Regions from separate parts of the Pantoea sp. CCBC3-3-1 genome, predicted to be linked through region 3. Evidence: predicted binding sites of a transcription regulator. Region 3 holds the regulator's gene; each other region holds the start of a gene.
What was found. The regulator LexA, encoded in region 3, represses DNA repair genes until DNA is damaged. The targets are predictions, from matches to a motif close to TNCTGTATGTACATACAGNA.
Positions count from the first base shown of each region.

Region 1: EHV07_RS12795 (YebG family protein) is a predicted target of LexA. The motif match lies at 2,848-2,867, and genes of this name have one in related genera.
Region 2: sulA (SOS-induced cell division inhibitor SulA) is a predicted target of LexA. The motif match lies at 1,754-1,773, and genes of this name have one in related genera.
Region 4: umuD (translesion error-prone DNA polymerase V autoproteolytic subunit) is a predicted target of LexA. The motif match lies at 2,702-2,721, and genes of this name have one in related genera.

Region 1 is NZ_CP034363.1:2,731,155-2,735,441, reverse strand. It holds gene zwf (glucose-6-phosphate dehydrogenase) at 1-462, shown strand, start outside; gene EHV07_RS12805 (bifunctional 4-hydroxy-2-oxoglutarate aldolase/2-dehydro-3-deoxy-phosphogluconate aldolase) at 682-1,323, shown strand; gene purT (formate-dependent phosphoribosylglycinamide formyltransferase) at 1,565-2,743, opposite strand; gene EHV07_RS12795 (YebG family protein) at 2,884-3,255, shown strand; gene EHV07_RS12790 (sugar phosphate isomerase/epimerase) at 3,393-4,232, opposite strand.
Region 2 is NZ_CP034363.1:1,662,067-1,666,353, forward strand. It holds gene ompA (porin OmpA) at 1-882, opposite strand, end outside; gene sulA (SOS-induced cell division inhibitor SulA) at 1,230-1,733, opposite strand; gene EHV07_RS07885 (TfoX/Sxy family DNA transformation protein) at 1,943-2,566, shown strand; gene yccS (YccS family putative transporter) at 2,563-4,287, opposite strand, start outside.
Region 3 is NZ_CP034363.1:280,813-285,099, reverse strand. It holds gene dinF (MATE family efflux transporter DinF) at 1-872, opposite strand, end outside; gene lexA (transcriptional repressor LexA) at 981-1,589, opposite strand; gene EHV07_RS01105 (diacylglycerol kinase) at 1,683-2,066, opposite strand; gene plsB (glycerol-3-phosphate 1-O-acyltransferase PlsB) at 2,195-4,287, shown strand, end outside.
Region 4 is NZ_CP034363.1:388,922-393,208, reverse strand. It holds gene EHV07_RS01580 (fimbria/pilus outer membrane usher protein) at 1-857, shown strand, start outside; gene EHV07_RS01575 (fimbrial protein) at 862-1,890, shown strand; gene EHV07_RS01570 (DcrB-related protein) at 1,908-2,336, shown strand; gene umuD (translesion error-prone DNA polymerase V autoproteolytic subunit) at 2,740-3,159, shown strand; gene EHV07_RS01560 (hypothetical protein) at 3,173-3,544, shown strand; gene EHV07_RS24415 (hypothetical protein) at 3,664-3,816, shown strand; gene EHV07_RS01555 (YceI family protein) at 3,804-4,287, opposite strand, start outside.

The DNA.
Region 1 (4,287 bases), 2.5 Mb from region 3:
AAGCGTCTGCCAACCAAATGCTCGGAAGTGGTGGTTTACTTCAAAAACCCGGCGCTGAATCTGTTTAAAGATTCCTGGCAGGAGCTGCCGCAGAATAAGCTGACCATTCGTCTGCAACCGGACGAGGGCGTTGATATTCAGATCCTGAATAAAGTGCCAGGACTGGATCATAAACACAATCTGCAAACCACCAAGCTGGACCTGAGCTTCTCTGAAACGTTCAACCAGTCACACCTGGCGGATGCCTACGAGCGCTTGTTGCTGGAAACGATGCGCGGCATCCAGGCGCTGTTTGTACGCCGTGATGAGGTGGAAGAAGCCTGGAAGTGGGTTGACTCCATCATGGAAGCCTGGGCGGCGGATAACGAAGCGCCGAAGCCTTACCAGGCCGGCACCTGGGGACCGGTTGCCTCCGTGGCCATGATTACCCGCGACGGCCGTTCATGGAATGAGTTTGAATAAAGCCCTTAAATAAACCCGCTACGGCGGGTTTTTTTATGCCCTGAATTCAGCACCATTCAAAAATGAACCGCCATTTCAAAAAAGTGGTGAGCGCATGGACGGCGCGGGCAGTAATCATGTATGGTAGTGGCGAATTTACTTTCCGGACGCCGCGCGCGTCGCTTTTTGCCTGCTTCGTCCTCAGGGGGATGTGGCTGGCCAGACAGGAGAAGCAGGACGATGACCCACTGGAAAACAAGCGCTGAAACAATTCTGACAACTGGCCCGGTTGTGCCGGTTATCGTAGTGAACAAGCTGGAACATGCCGTGCCAATGGCAAAGGCGCTGGTCGCAGGCGGCGTAAGAGTGCTGGAAGTCACGCTGCGTACGCCGTGTGCGATGGACGCGCTGAAAGCCATGATTCAGGAAGTGCCGGAAGCGATCGTTGGCGCGGGGACGGTGCTGAACGTCAGGCAGCTGGAAGAGGTCACCGCCGCAGGCGCGCAGTTTGTTATCAGCCCGGGCATTACTGAACCACTGCTCGAAGCGGCGGTAGCGGGCACGGTGCCGCTTATCCCAGGGATCAGCACCGTTTCTGAACTGATGACCGGCCTGGATTATGGCCTGCGTGAATTTAAATTTTTCCCGGCAGAAGCCAACGGTGGCGTTAAAGCGCTACAGGCAATTGGCGGGCCTTTCCCTCAGGTACGTTTTTGCCCAACGGGCGGCATTTCTCCTGCTAATTATCGCGACTATCTGGCGCTGAAAAGCGTGCTGTGCATCGGCGGTTCATGGCTGGTGCCGGCAGATGCGCTTGAAGCGGGCGATTACGATCGCATCACGCAGCTGGCGAAAGAAGCGGTAGCAGGCGCGGCGATTTAATCCGCGACGGCAAAAAAAGGACTGCCAGCCAAAACTGACAGTCCTTTATGAAAGGCGCTGGTGACGACATCTGGCCAATACAGCCCTGGCAAAGCGGGGTTCCCCCCGCTCCAGGTTGCGACTTGCCGGATTCGCAGGCCATCAAAGCCGCTTTCTTCTGTCTGCCTCACAACAAACTCAGCCATTCGCTGCTGGAATGAGGCAAAAAGCCTCAAGCGCCATCGCCGTCCTGGCGTTAACCTTAGCCGCTAACCTTGACGCCAGCCGCACAGTTGATCGCGCGCTGAATGGCCTCATCAATGTCATTTCCGGTTGCCAAAGCTACGCCCAGACGACGCTTGCCCTGAACTTCAGGCTTGCCGAACAACCGCAGCTGTAACCCGGCACCAAGAACGTCGTTGAGGTTTGCAAACTGAACGTTGTCACTGTTCAGCTCAGGCAGAATCACCGCAGAAGCGGCAGGGCCATATTGGCGGATGCCGCCGACGGGCAGACCGAGAAACGCGCGAACGTGCAGGGCAAACTCAGAGAGATCCTGCGAGATCAGCGTAACCATGCCGGTATCGTGTGGGCGAGGGGAGACTTCGCTGAACACCACGTCGTCACCACAAACGAACAGCTCAACGCCAAACAGACCGTGGCCACCCAGTGCCAGAACGACTTTTTCAGCAATCTGCTGAGCGCGTTGCAATGCCAGATCGCTCATTTGCTGTGGCTGCCATGACTCACGATAGTCGCCATCTTCCTGACGATGACCAATGGGCGCGCAGAAATGGATGCCGTCAACAGCGCTAATAGTCAGTAAGGTGATCTCAAAATCAAACTTCACGACGCCTTCTACAATGACGCGGCCTGCACCAGCCCGTCCACCCTGCTGGGCATACTCCCATGCGGCATCAAGCTGATGCGCCTCACGGATAAAGCTCTGCCCTTTACCTGACGAGCTCATTACCGGCTTGACGATACACGGAAAACCAATCTCTTCAGCTGCCTGATGAAAATCGACCGCGTTATCGGCAAAGCGGTAGGTCGAAGTCGGCAACGCCAGCTCTTCAGCGGCCAGACGGCGGATGCCTTCACGATTCATCGTCAGGCGCGCCGCACGGGCGGTTGGCACCACGCGCTGGCCCTGTTTTTCCAGCTCAATCAGCATATCGGTGGCGATGGCTTCGATTTCCGGCACGATATAATCCGGGCGCTCCAGTGCAACCAACGCCTTCAGCGCTTCGCCATCCAACATGTTAATGACGTGGCTGCGATGGGCAACGTGCATGGCGGGCGCATCGGCATAGCGATCGACTGCGATTGTTTCAACACCCAGACGCTGACATTCAAGCGCCACTTCTTTGCCCAGTTCACCAGAACCTAGCAGCATTACACGGGTTGCGGCGGGGCGCAGTGCGGTACCAAGAGTCGTCATAATCTTTACCTGATGAGATGAAAAAAAATGCGCGCGCAGTATAAACGAAAACGATTGCGCGTTCATCTGATTTGCAAACTTGAGTTAAATAAGGTGGGCTGATATACTGTATATAATTACAGGTAAGCGAGGTGTGGACCATGGCTGTTGAAATCAAATATGTTGTTGTCAGAAAAGGTGAGGAAAAGATGACTTTCGCCAGCAAGAAAGAAGCTGATGCATACGACAAAATGCTCGATATGGCCGAAGTGTTCTGCGACTGGCTGAGCGCTGCGCCGCTGGCAATGGAAGAAGATCAGCGCGAAGCGCTGGGCATGTTCCTTGCCGAGCATAAAGATGCCGTGCAGCACATCGTTCGTACCAGCAAGATGCCGGAAGCCGCGACCGAAGGAACAGCATCGTCAGTGACCGTTTCAGAAGAGCCGGAGAGCGAAGCGGTATCCGCTGGCTTAGATGAAGAGAACCCCTCTTCCGCGAAGGCAAAAGGGCCTCGCGCTGTGAAGGCGGCGTAGCAGCTTATGGCCAGCGTTTGCCGGGCGGTAAGTGCAGGCCTGAGTTTACCCGCCTGGGTTGTGACAGTCCCGACCGGAGCGCAAACAAGCCTGCTTTGCGGGCTTGTTTGTTCAGGTCAGGAACCGGCGCTGGCGGGTTAATGAGTATGACTGAAAGAAGCGTGTCCGCAGCATGTCTTTAAAGCCTGCATGGCTTCTTTCGCGGCTGTCACCGGCGGCTGCCGATGGATTTCGTCATTGAAGACTTCCAGCCCTATCGGCCCGCTGTAGCCTTTCCCGGCCAGATAATCCAGTAACGTGTGCAGCGGAAAGTTGCCCTCGCCGGGTAATAAACGCTTGTGGCGGGCGGTGTCGATCAGATTCGCCTTATCAGGCTTTGTAGCCAGGTCGGAAAGCTGGACAAGGAAAATCTTCTCCATCGGAATGCCCTCCAGGTCAGCAACGGTACGGTCGAGCACAAAAATATGAAAGGCATCTACCACCAGACCCAAGTTTGGCTTATCTATACGCTGAACCAGCTGCCAGGCGGCGCTGGTGGTATTGAGATGCGTACTCCACGCCATCGCTTCATAAGCGACGCGCAGCCCCCGCTTTCCCGCTTCATCTGCTAACCAGCACAGATCTTCCTCTTCACGATCGGCAATGCAGGCATGATGCGTTGAAGCCGGCGTCAGGATTGTGGTGGCACCCAGTTTGAGAGCGGTATCCATCATTTCCACTGCTTCATCACGCTTAGCCTGACGCTGGTCATCCGGCGCGCCATCAAAATCCAGCAACACCTGGTAATCGGTTAGCAACAGCTTTTGTTGTTGAAACAATTCCGCCAGCTGCACTGCGCTACCGCTGGCCTGCTCCACATCCTGCCGCCAGAGCTCAACCTGGCTGAAGCCAGCCTGAGCGGCCGCCAGTAATTTCTCTTCCGGGCTGCCGCCCAACAAAACCGTATTGATAAACAGCGGGTTATCGTTAAAACGCATCCTTTTTCCCCTTATCAAAATATGCAAGATTCTCTTATCTGCCAGCCTTTCCAGA
Region 2 (4,287 bases), 1.4 Mb from region 3:
AACGAGGTAGTCAACAACAGACTGTGCACGTTTCTCAGACAGTTTCTGGTTGTACTGCTCTGAACCGATACGGTCAGTGAAGCCCAGAACGACAACGTTGCCGTCTTTAGGATCCAGGGAGCTCAGCTGGGTGTACAGCTGATCCAGAGCCTGCTGACCTTCTGGCTTCAGAGTTGCCTTGTTGAAGGTGAACAGAACGTCTGATTTCAGAGTGAAACGCTTGGTTTCAACAACTGGAGCTGGAGCCGGAGCCGGCGCTACTACTGGAGCAGCTTCGTCCTGGCCAAAGCGGTAGGAAACACCTACGCTCAGCATGGCGTTGTCTGGACGCGCACCAACGGTGTTCGCATCACCAATGTTGTTAACCCACTGGTAATCCAGACGGGTAGCCCAGTTTTTGGTTACTGCGTATTCAACACCAACGGCTGCCAGCGGAGAAACACCGGTGTCGTGATCGCTGATGCGAACACCGTTGTTGTTTTGCGTGGAGTCAGCGCGCCATACCATGCCGCCCAGACGAGTGTACACGTCCAGATCGTCATAGATTGGGTAGCTCAGTTTAGCAGCCAGCTGAACGCCCTGTGCTTTGAATGCGCCGTTTACGTTGTTGCCTTTGTTAGGCATACGACCTAACCAGTCATAACCCAGTTCGAAGCCCAGGTACTGGTTAGCCTGATAGCCACCGAATGCACCAGCGCCCAGCTGGCTTTCGTGAGTTGGGCCGTCGTTGTTTGCATAACCGTTACCGTAGTAACCAGTGTCGTGATACTGAGACCAGCCCAGTTTTGCACCGGTGTACCAGGTGTCATCTTTAGGGGCGGCCTGCGCTACGGTAGCGAAGCCAGCCAGTGCCACTGCAATTGCGATAGCTGTCTTTTTCATTTTTGCGCCTCGTTATCATCCAAATAGGCAATGAGCTTTCATTAGCTCTTTGATTAATCCTTCGCCGGGTTATGACGCTCGATTATGACTCATCCAAAAAAGGGAGATTATTGAGCACCCTGGCGACGTAAAGTCTACAACGTACCAGCAAACTTACAAGTAAGATGTGAGGGGCGCCAGCAAAAAAACAGGGATTTATACACAATTTTACACATTCACAACGAACTAAATGGCAAAAAAGGTGACTGCGGAAGTGAGCTAACCCGTTGTCCCGCCGCGTCATAGCATAATCAGACGGTTATCACGTGCTCAGGAGACCTTTCTCATGAGAAAGGTCCTATTTTTACTTAATGATACAAACTTGAGTGAATTTTTAGTCCGTTAAAGGGTCTCTGCCCGGCAATATTGTTCGAATTCGGGCGCATGATCAGTCCTAAAGCCTGGCCACAAGATGCCGCTTCCTGAAGTCTGCGACGCTCGTCCGGCGTCATTTCGCCAGGCAACCAACCTAACACCACGCTGTAATTTCCTGTCTGTAAAGCTTTAATCATTGCTTCGACAGTCGTAATGGCTTCAGTCGATTGTACCTGCATCACTTTATCGAGCGGTAAACCCGACTGACGTAGCCAGCTACGGCTTAATTTTTGTGGCGGGGTCAGCCATAGCTGCCAGCGGGACTGGGTACCCAGCTGCTGCAGAAGGGGTAATAACAGCATTTGCGTGAGGGCAGGCTGATCATCGCAGTAAATCAGTTCGCTGATTAAGCCTGTGGCCTGTGCCGATGCGGTACAGGCAGAAGCCTGGCGGAAACTGGCGTTAGCAGAAGGAGATTTCAGGAAATGAGTATGCATAATTGGCGTCGCTCGCAGGTCACTGTATGGATATACAGTATAAGGGCGGTGCATAAAGATCAACCTTATTTTTCTGATAACGCCTCGCAAAATCTGAATGCAACTGACCGTAACGGCAATTATTAATTGAACCTGTTACCGCAATTGCATAGCTTTCCTTCTGGCAAAAAAAGTATCCGACCTATTGTTTTTCTTAAAGGAATAGCATCATGTACGATTCGAAAAAAAGGATTGAAACTGCGAAGCATCATCTTGCGGAACTGGGGAAAATTGGCAGCAGAAGTCAGTTTGGCGGTTACAGCCTTTCGGTTGAAGAGGTGGTTTTTGCTTTGGTCTCTGAGGGTGAACTTTATCTGCGCGCCTGCGAGCAAGTCAGACCTTACCTGGCGGAGCGGAAAATGGAGCCGCTGTGCTATTACAAACGCGGACTGCCGGTTGAACTTGAGTATTATCGGGTTGACGAGCCGTTATGGAATGAACATGAGCAACTGGTGGCGCTGTCGAAGCTTTGTCTTAATGGTGCTCGCCAGAATCGACTGCTGCAAAAGCAAAACCGCCGTTTAAAAGATCTGCCGAATCTCACTGTCCGTATGGAAACGTTGCTGAGACAGGTCGGGGTTTGCACCATTGCTATGTTAAAAGAACAGGGCGCCAGACGAACCTGGCTTAAACTACGAGAATTCAATAAAAATTTGAGTATTAACGTGCTCTTCGCACTGGAGGGAGCAATCCTTGAACGACATCATGAGGCATTGCCCGAAGCGGTTAAAGCAGAGTTGCGCCATTGGTACAGCGAAACTCTGCGCGCTCAGGCGAAACAACAGAAGCCTTAACCGGCATCCATGACCTTTTTTTTCAACAGGGCAATTTCTGGCAATAACGCAACAAGCAGTCCGATCTGTTGCAGAACCAGAGGCTCTTTCGTTGCCGGGTCAGCTTCGATAGCGGCGATTCGAACTGAAAGCTGGCTCAGCAGCCTCACGGCCTTCTCGTCATTAGCGGTATCTGTATGCAACAGGTCATCAACATAGCAAACGGCATCGTCTAAAAGTAACAGAACCGTCTGGTTAGCGATTTTTTCACGATGTGCGCCCAGTGCAGAGATATAGCTGAGAAAAGAATGGTTTAAGCACAGCAAACGAAAGGCATCTTCCCGCAGACCCGGGGTGGCATTCTTTTCGGCGGAAATGTTGGAGACGACCGAAGCCAGTTCTGCATCACTGTTATGGGCATCCCGACGGGCGATTCGATATTCAAGACGGTTATCTTTACCCTGATGATACTGCACCAGAATTGCATCCAGATAACGGCAGTTAGCATCAAGCGAACGTTCCGCAACGGCTGATAAGCGACGAAAACGCCAGTCCGGCCAGATAAAGGCTACGGCCAGCCAGGCGATACCACAGCCAATTAATGTGTCGACAATACGCGGAAGGGCAATTTCGAATCCCTCTCCTAACAGGTTGAAACAGAACAGAACCAGTAAGGTGATAAACAGCGTGGCGTTGGCGTATTGAGATTGCCGGAAAGCAAAAAATAGCACGCCACTGACAACCATCAGGATCAGCTGGCCTTCCACCGAAGGAATCAACCACAAAAGCGGCAGACCAATAATAATGCCGGCGACCGTGCCTACAATACGCAGCGCTAAGCGTCGTTTGGTCGCGTTATAGTTTGGCTGACAGACAAACAGGCTGGTAAGCAGGATCCAGTAGCCATGTTCGAGACCGGTCAGCTGAATAAAACCATAACCTGTGCAGAGCAGCAGTGACATACGTACTGCATGACGGAAAAGCGGCGATTGCGGTGATAAATGACGACTCAGACGCAGACGAATATCCGCCCAGCCAGTCAGCCCTTCGCTGGATAACGTCTGGTTATTACCCGCGCTGTTTTCTTCTAAAACCTGCTCAGATTCAATCGTCGCCAGCTGCGCGTCAATTGCTTTAAGATTATGCAGAAGATATTTCATAGCCTTTACCTCGCTACTTTGAGGTTGAGCGGCCGTCAGGCGATCCAGCGCGTCCTGTAAGTGCAAAAACGCCCGTTCGAAACGCGCATCATGTTGCCAGGGTTCCCGCATCAGTATGCAGTTTGCTAACTGCTGACAGGCTTTTGCCTGCATTGTCAGAAGGCGCTGAAAGCGGAACAGAATATCGCTGTAACGATATTCTTTGCGCAAGGCATGGTACTGCGCATGGGACGAACTGGCGCGCTCATGAATATCCTGAGCAACGAAGTAATAGTGCAGCGTGCGTCGCGTTCCTCGTTGCCCCCGGTCGCCCCGTAAACGAGACTGAATAGAAATTTTTGTCTGATTCAGCGTAGCGACTAAGTTGCTGTTAGCCATGGCTGTTTCAATCAATGACGTATCGTCGTTTTCTTCTATATCGGGATCGAACAGGTTTGCCTTGGCTTCCAGATAGGTCGCCAGTCCTTCAAAACAGCGAGCAATATTTTCCTGTAAAGGACGAATAGGAAAAATAACGTGGCCGGTCAGCGTCAGCAGGTTGTACCAGACCGCGCCGAGCAGCAGAAGCACCGGCTGCAAATA
Region 3 (4,287 bases):
ACCGCATAGGCAAAACCATCGAGCGCATAGGCAGTAAAGGTCAGAAACATCAGTAAAACAGCGTTAACGGCTACTGTATCGCTACCCAGCCTCGCGCCAAAGAAGGTCAGCGAGACAAAGCAGAGTTGCAGGAGCAATGAGCGCAGCATAATGTCACGATTAAGCCGCAGCAAACGACCAACATTGCCTCGCCAGGCCTTTTTCAGCAGGGGAAAAGAGACGCCGCGCATTTTCAGAACGTGCCATACCATGACCAGCCCGACCATCAACGTGACGTATTCGGCAATCGCGGTTGCGGCTGCTGCGCCCTCAACGCCCCACTTCAATCCGATGACAAACCACAGGTCGAGCAGAACATTCACCAGGTTACCCACCACCAGCAGAACAACAGGCGCACGCGCATACTGAACGCCTAACAGCCAGCCGAGCAGCACAAGGTTAGCCAGCATTGCCGGCGCGCTCAGCCAGCGAATATGCATGAACAGTGCCGCCTGATGCAAAACGTCACTGTTCCCGCCAACCAGCGACAGAGCAAGATGAGTAAGGGGAGTTTTAAAGAGGATAAAAGCCAGCCCGGCAAACAGCGCGATCAGCAAAGGCTGCATCAGCGCCCGAGCTAATGCGGGTTTGTCATTAGCGCCAAATGCCTGAGCGGTCAGACCGGTGGTGCTCATCCGTAAAAACAGCAGCAGCATAAACAGAAAGCTGGTGGTCGTTGTTCCTACTGCGACGCCGCCCAGGTAAACGGGACTGTCCAGATGGCCAATAACGGCAGTATCAACCAGGCCCAGCAGCGGCACGGTAATATTGGAAAGGATCATCGGCAGCGCCAGCCGCCAGAGGTGTTTGTCTGAGGAGGTTATTAATCGCATCATCATCCACTGCGCGACAGGATTACATTAGCGGTCCACAGCCGAACGGGACATTACGGCCAGAGGAGACGCGCCGCGGGAGCAACGGCGCGTACAAAACAGGGAAGCTTAAAGCCAGTTGCCGTTGCGGATAACGCCGACGGCCAGCCCTTCAATTGAGAAAGTCTGCTGACGCAGATCGACAACAATTGGCTGAAATTCACTGTTTTCAGGCAGCAGTTGAACAATATTACCCTGCTTTTTCAGCCGCTTGACGGTGACTTCATCGTCAATGCGCGCAACCACGACCTGACCATTACGCACGTCCTGCGTTTTATGCACGGCCAGTAAATCACCATCCATAATACCAATATCTTTCATCGACATGCCGCTAACGCGCAGCAGGAAATCAGCGCCAGGCTTAAACAAATCGGGATCGACCTGATAATGCCCTTCAATATGTTGTTCAGCCAGCAGCGGTTCGCCCGCCGCAACGCGTCCAACCAGCGGCAAACCGCCTTCTTCTTCCATCATCAGGCGGATACCGCGTGATGCGCCAGAAACAATTTCGATGACGCCTTTACGCGCCAGCGCTTTCAGATGTTCTTCAGCCGCATTCGGGGAACGGAAACCGAGCTGCGTGGCGATCTCTGCCCGTGTCGGTGGCATACCGGTCTGGTTAATATGGTCGCGAATCAGGTCGTAAACCTGCTGCTGCCTTGCCGTTAGTGCTTTCATCCCGCCCCCTGGTTGTTTATACAGTCGACTGTGAGTATATACAGGTATTTGCCGGTTGAAAACTATAAAGTTGAGTAAAAAACGACTGTTACGTTAATTTTGGAAAACATGCCGCAAATGAGGAATCAACAGCATTACCCAAACAAAAAGAGCCAGTAGAGTAGCCAGTAACACCGCAGCGGAGCCCATGTCTTTTGCGCGGCCGGCAAGCGGATGAATATCGCTGCTGATGCGGTCGACTACTGCTTCAATGGCGCTGTTAAGAAGTTCGACGATGATGACCATAATGACGGACCCCACCAGCAGTACACGGGTTATCGCGTCTACGTCCAGCCAGCAGGCAATCAGAATGGCGGCAAGCGCCGCTAACGATTCCTGCCTGAAAGCGGCTTCGTGCTGCCAGGCCGCGCGCAGACCTTTCCATGAGTAGCCCGCAGCTTTAATGATGCGAGTCAAACCAGTGACGTTATTTGCCATAATCAGGGAACCCTTTGTAAAGTTTAGCGTCAATGTGTGGGTGCAGCACATTTTGCAACACCACAGATCTCACTGGCGCTTTCTGGTATGCTTGCGGCGCTTTGCTAACAAGAGGCTTCATGTTGTCTATGTCAGGTTGGCGTAACTTATATTATAACTTATTGAATTTACCCGTTAAATTTCTGGTAAAGAGTAAGGCGATCCCCGCCGAGCCGGTCGCTGAACTGGGACTCGATACGTCGCGTCCTATTATGTACGTGCTGCCGTACGATTCAAAGGCCGATCTGCTGGCGCTGCGTGAGCAATGCCGCAAAGAGGATCTGCCCGATCCGCTGGATCCGTTAGAAATCGACGGTACGGTGTTGCCACGTCATGTGTTTATCCATGATGGCCCACGCGTGTTCCCTTACTTTGTGCCAAATCTGGAATCGGTCAAGCTGTTCCATGAGTACCTGGATCTGCACCGCAGCAACCCGCTGCTCGATGTGCAGATGGTGCCCGTTTCCGTCATGTTTGGCCGTGCGCCAGGCCGCGAAGTACAAGGGGATGAGCAACCGCATCTGCGCGTGTTGAACGGCATCCAAAAGTTCTTTGCCGTCCTGTGGCTGGGACGCGACAGCTTTGTGCGTTTCTCACCCATGGTCTCTCTACGCCGTATGGCGACGGAACATGGCACTGACAAATCTATCGCGCAGAAGCTGGCTCGCGTAGCCCGTATGCACTTCGCTCGTCAGCGACTGGCTGCGGTTGGCCCGCGCCTGCCGGTACGTCAGGATCTGTTCAGCAAGCTGCTCCAGTCCAAAGCCATTGCCAAAGCGGTGGAAGATGAAGCGCGCAGCAAGAAAATTTCCCACGAAAAAGCCCAGCAGAATGCCGTTGAGCTGATGGAAGAGATCGCCGCCGACTTCTCTTATGAGGCGATCCGTCTTACGGACCGCATCATGGGCTGGACGTGGAGCAAGCTCTATCAGGGCATTAACGTTAATGGCGGTGAACGCGTGCGTCAGCTGGCACAGGACGGCCACGAAATCGTCTATGTTCCCTGCCATCGCAGCCACATGGACTATTTGCTGCTTTCGTACGTGCTTTATCACCAGGGTTTGGTGCCGCCGCACATCGCTGCCGGCATCAATCTTAATTTCTGGCCTGCCGGTCCGATCTTCCGCCGTCTGGGCGCCTTCTTTATCCGTCGTACCTTTAAAGGCAACAAGCTCTATTCCACCGTCTTCCGCGAATATCTGGGCGAGCTGTTCACCCGTGGCTATTCGGTCGAGTACTTTGTTGAAGGCGGGCGTTCCCGTACCGGTCGCCTGCTGGATCCGAAAACCGGCACGCTGTCGATGACGATTCAGGCGATGCTGCGCGGCGGTAATCGTCCTATCACGCTGGTGCCTATCTACATCGGCTATGAGCACGTGATGGAAGTGGGAACCTACGCGAAAGAGCTGCGCGGTGCGACTAAAGAGAAAGAAGGCTTTATGCAGATGCTGCGCGGCCTGCGTAAGCTGCGCAACCTGGGTCAGGGCTATGTGAACTTCGGTGAACCGCTGCCGCTGGTCAATTACCTCAACACCCATGTGCCCGAGTGGCGCGACTCTATCGATCCTATCGAGGCACAACGTCCGGCCTGGCTGACGCCAGCGGTGAATGACATTGCTCAAAGCGTGATGGTGCGAATTAACAACGCTGGTGCGGCAAACGCCATGAACCTGTGCGTTACCGCCCTGCTGGCTTCACGGCAGCGTTCACTGACCCGCGAGCAGCTGACGGAACAGCTGGACTGCTACGTACAGCTACTGCGTAACGTGCCTTACTCGCCAGACTCAACCGTGCCGGACATGACGCCAGAAGCGTTGCTGGACCATGCCCTGAGCATGAATAAGTTTGAGATTGAGCAGGACAACATTGGTGAAATCATCGTTCTGCCACGCGAGCAGGCGGTGCTGATGACCTATTACCGCAATAACATTCACCATATGCTGGTGATGCCGTCGATCATTGCAGTGATGCTGATGCAGCATCGCGAACTGAGCCGTGCAGAGCTATTGCGCCAGGTCAGCGTTATTTACCCAATGCTGAAAAGCGAGCTGTTCCTGCACTGGAACAAAGAAGATCTGCCAGGCGTACTGGATGCGTTGGTTAGCGAGATGGCCCGTCAGGGCTTGCTGACTGCCGACGAGCAAACGCAGACGCTGCGTCTCAGCCCGGCACATTTCCACAC
Region 4 (4,287 bases), 110 kb from region 3:
TCGATAAAAACGGCTTGAGCACCCAGCTTGGACTTAGCGGTCTTGCTGGCGAACGCGATCAATTTAATTACAACGCAACGGCAGGCAGAGACTATAACAATAATTATTCAGGTAACATCAGCGGCTCCACGCTTTTGCCTCAGACCACGCTGAATGGCAGCTACTCCAGCGGCAAGAACTATTATGCATTTTCTGGTGGTGCAAGTGGAAGTATTGTTGGTTACAGCGATGGCATTGTCCTGAGTCCTTATAGCAACCTCAACACCATAGCTATCGTGTCTGCGAAAGACGCGGGCGGGGCAAGCGTGAAAGGGTATACCGGTGTTGTACTTGATAGTCGCGGTCAGGCGATAGTGCCTTATCTGAATCCTTATCGAATCAACCGTGTCTCCCTTAACCCCAAGGGCTTGCCTTATGATGTCGAGCTACAGAGTACCAGCCAGCAAATAGCTCCGCATCAGGGCGCTATTGTCAAAATCACTTACCCGACACAGCGAGGCCGCATGGTGCTGATCCGTGCCAGCCTGCCAGATGGCGATACGCTGCCTTTTGGTGCCTCAGTGACCAATGAAAGCGGTGATGACATCGGGGTCGTCGCGCAAGGCGGGCAGATTTATGTACGCCTGGCAGAAGATAAACAACGTCTGACGGTACATTGGGGTGCCAAGGACATACCCGGCTGTAGTTTCGACGTCAGTCTGGAAGGCTCTGGCGCTCGCTCCCAACAGAGCTTTGACCGGCTGAGCCGGGTTTGCCAGCCGCTGTCACATGATACGATTCCCCAGACTTCAACAGCCATAACGGCAGTAGCAGGTCTTATCGGCAGTAAAAATACTGCAACACTGCTCAGGGATTGAGACAATGAATGTATACCAAACCTTAACGTTTATCCGCCGGTGTGCGTTGATCCTGCTGATGACAACCTGCTCCCAAGCCTGGGCAGAACTGAATTGTGATTTTGCCAGTGGCTATCAGGATACAACAGCGCTTGACTTTAATCTGATCCCAAATCAGATTCAGACCGACATGCCCATCGGCACCGTGCTTTACAGTAAAACCATGCATTTGTCCCTATGGTGCGCAAAAAAGGTGACGGGAAATTTCTGGGAAGAAGAAAATGTCTATATCAACACCAAAAACCTGTCTAATGCCCTGGGAAGTAACAGCGGCTTAACGATTTTTGTCACCGTTAATGGCGACAGAAATTATACCGCACGTCGCTTCGATCTGGGTATTAGCACAGCTATTCCCTATGTTGCAGGCCTTAGCACGGATACCTATCTTAATTTTGAACAAGATATTTTAATAGAACTGGTCAAAACAGGCGAGAATACGACTTTAAGCCCTAAAAGCTCACAGATACGCGTTTTTGATGTAGGTTCAGTCGGCGAGGGTAGTCTCCAGTTCAATATGAAGAATACCGCCAAACTCACCTTTACGACGCAAACCTGCGAAGTTACCGGCGATGGAAACTATACATTTTCCCTTCCTTCGCTGGATATCAGCCAGGTTTCCGCACAGGGTCAGATTGAAGGCTTCAATCACGATTTCAATGTTGATTTGACCTGCAACTCCAGCCTCTGGAGCACGTTAGGTATTTATATGAGCCTTACCGGACAAGGCATTACTGGTCTGGAAAAAGAAGGTATTTTCTCTTTCAAAGATCTGTCGACCGGTGAAGTTTCTGACGAAATCGCGGCACAGATTTTCCGTCAGGATGGTAGCAATTGGCTGCCGGTTACGCTTGGTGAAAAATTTAAGTTTGCAGAATTTGGGAGTGGTTTTTCTACCGTTTCTATCCCACTTCGAGCTGGCTATTACGCGCTAAAGAGCAGTCTTTCACCAGGGGATTTCCAATCCATTGTTATCTACACAATTAGTTATGAATAATAATAAAGGAACCAACTATGTCTAATTTGATGAATTTTTCCTGCCCAGAGGGCACGTTTACTCTGCCACAGGATGCGGCATTTCACACCGTGAATATTATTGCTTTCCCTGATGGGAGCAATATCACCATCAACCGCGATAAATATGCGCAGGGAAGTACTTTCGCTGACTATCTGGCGGGACAGATGCAGAAGCTTAACGGCGGGCTGCCGGGTTTCAAATTGCTCAATGAGGAGACACTCCCTGCTCATGCTGGTTTTACCGAAGCACATGCGCTGGGTTTTACCTTTATGAATCAAACCACGCCACTGTGGCAATTCACGGCGCTGGCACAAGTCCGTCCCGGCGAGCTGATGCTTTTCGCCGCAACCTGTCCAAGTGAGCAAAATTATAATCTGATGCGTGACAGAATCCTCACCAGCGTTAGCGACTTTACCCGGCAGTAAGGTACTTAAGTTTAGGCGCGGTCAATCCCCGCGCCTGCTTACCCTGTTGTAAAAACTTTTCATTACTCTTAAGTAGATGGAAAATCCAGCAGCGCCGCGATCAGAGATGCTCTGGTGAATATTCTCAATGACCCTGAATAAGACGACGAGCGGAAATGAATCGTTGTGACTCTACTCTCCCCTGGCAATTGTTACCGCTTCGTCAATTTTTTGCCGATTCACTGACAACGTTTTTTTCAGATAAATGCTGAAATCTATCGCTGGCTCGCTTCTGGCGCGTCTGTTTGTGTCATCGGTTAGCGTCACAACTTGCCTGGCAACGAAAAAAAACGCTATCGGGCTTGATTGCTGACTGCAAAAGATAATACTGTATTTATATACAGTCATCTTACGAGATAACCCCATGAATTTTCTTCGACCTCCTGAGGTTCAGGCACTGGTGCAGCTGCCCCTTTTTTTGGCACGTGTTCCCTGCGGCTCGCCCTTTTCAGCCCAGGACTATGTCGAGCAGCGGCTGGATTTAAACGAGCTGCTCATCCAGCGGCCTGAGAGCACCTATTACATTCGCGTCAGCGGCGATTCAATGAAAGATGCTGGTATTGATGACGGCGATTTGCTGGTGGTCGATAAGAGCCTGACAGCCGATCAGGGCGATATCGTAGTCGCCGCCATCAACGGTGAATTTACCGTCAAAAAACTCCAGCTGCGCCCGGATGTGCGACTGCTGCCGATGAACGATGCCTGGGTGCCGATTATTCTACAGGCGGAAGAGCAGCTGGAAATTTTTGGCGTCGTCACCTTTACCATCAAAGCGATGGAATAACCGGAGAGTGGATATGTTAAAGAATCGGGTTTACAAGCCCTGCCAGACTGGCGAGGTCGATCGCACTCTCTCTTCCTCCAGCCATCAGGTGAAGTTTCTGTTCAGCAGGCTACAGGATTTGGTGCCGACCAACCAGGACTGCTACCTCAGCGCCTGTAACGGCAGCCTGTGCATTATCGATCGTTACCGTCCGGCCGTGGCGGGTAGTCGTGTTCTGATTGATATCGCCGGTCGTTGTGAATGGGCGCGCGTTCGACGTAGCCCTGAACATATTGTCACCGAACAGGGAAGAGTCATTACCGGTGAAGAATTAAAAGAAGTTACTATTATTGGCGTTGCAATCCATGAAGTGGTACCGACTTTTCGGCCCGCCACGCAGCGTTGATCGTTCAAATCCCGAACCTGGATTGTTTGCTAACCCCATCGCTATCAGCATGTAATACCGGTTTTACTCGCTCCTGCGCGGTACACTCAAATTTCCATTCTGCGCGGCCAGGGGTTGGGATGGCCTGCGAACAGCAACGTTTAGCAGCGGTTTTTTTGATGGCGCAAAGTTCAGGAAGCCATCCTTTTCCGTCAGCTGGTTTAGCGGCAAAGACAGACAAGAACAACGCCCGACCACTGGCCGGGCGCTTCTGCCGAAATTATTTCGCGTAAGCTTCGGTAGAAATGGTCAGCTTCACGTCATCGCCAACGGAAGGGACATATTTATCCAGCTTGAAGTCAGAACGTTTGATGGTGCCTGTTGCATCAAAGCCAATCGCCTGCTTTTTCACCATCGGATGCATACCTTGCTTGTTCAGCACAGCATGCAACACCACCGGCCTGGTGATGCCCTTGATGGTCAGATCGCCGTGCACGTCCAGTTTGTTGCTGCCAGTGCTAACGACTTTGGTACTTTTAAAGGTCGCCGTAGGGTACTTGGTGGTATCGAAATATTCCGCGCCTTTAAATTCGCTGGTCAGTGCATCGACGTGTGTGTCAATCGTGCCAACCGGAATAGAAACGTCGACTTTGGATTTGCCCACGCTGCTGGCGTCGTAATCAATGTTGCCGGTGACGTTAGACAAGTCCGCCGTTGGATGAGAAAAACCAAAGTGGTTCCAGGAAACGACAACTGAAGTATGG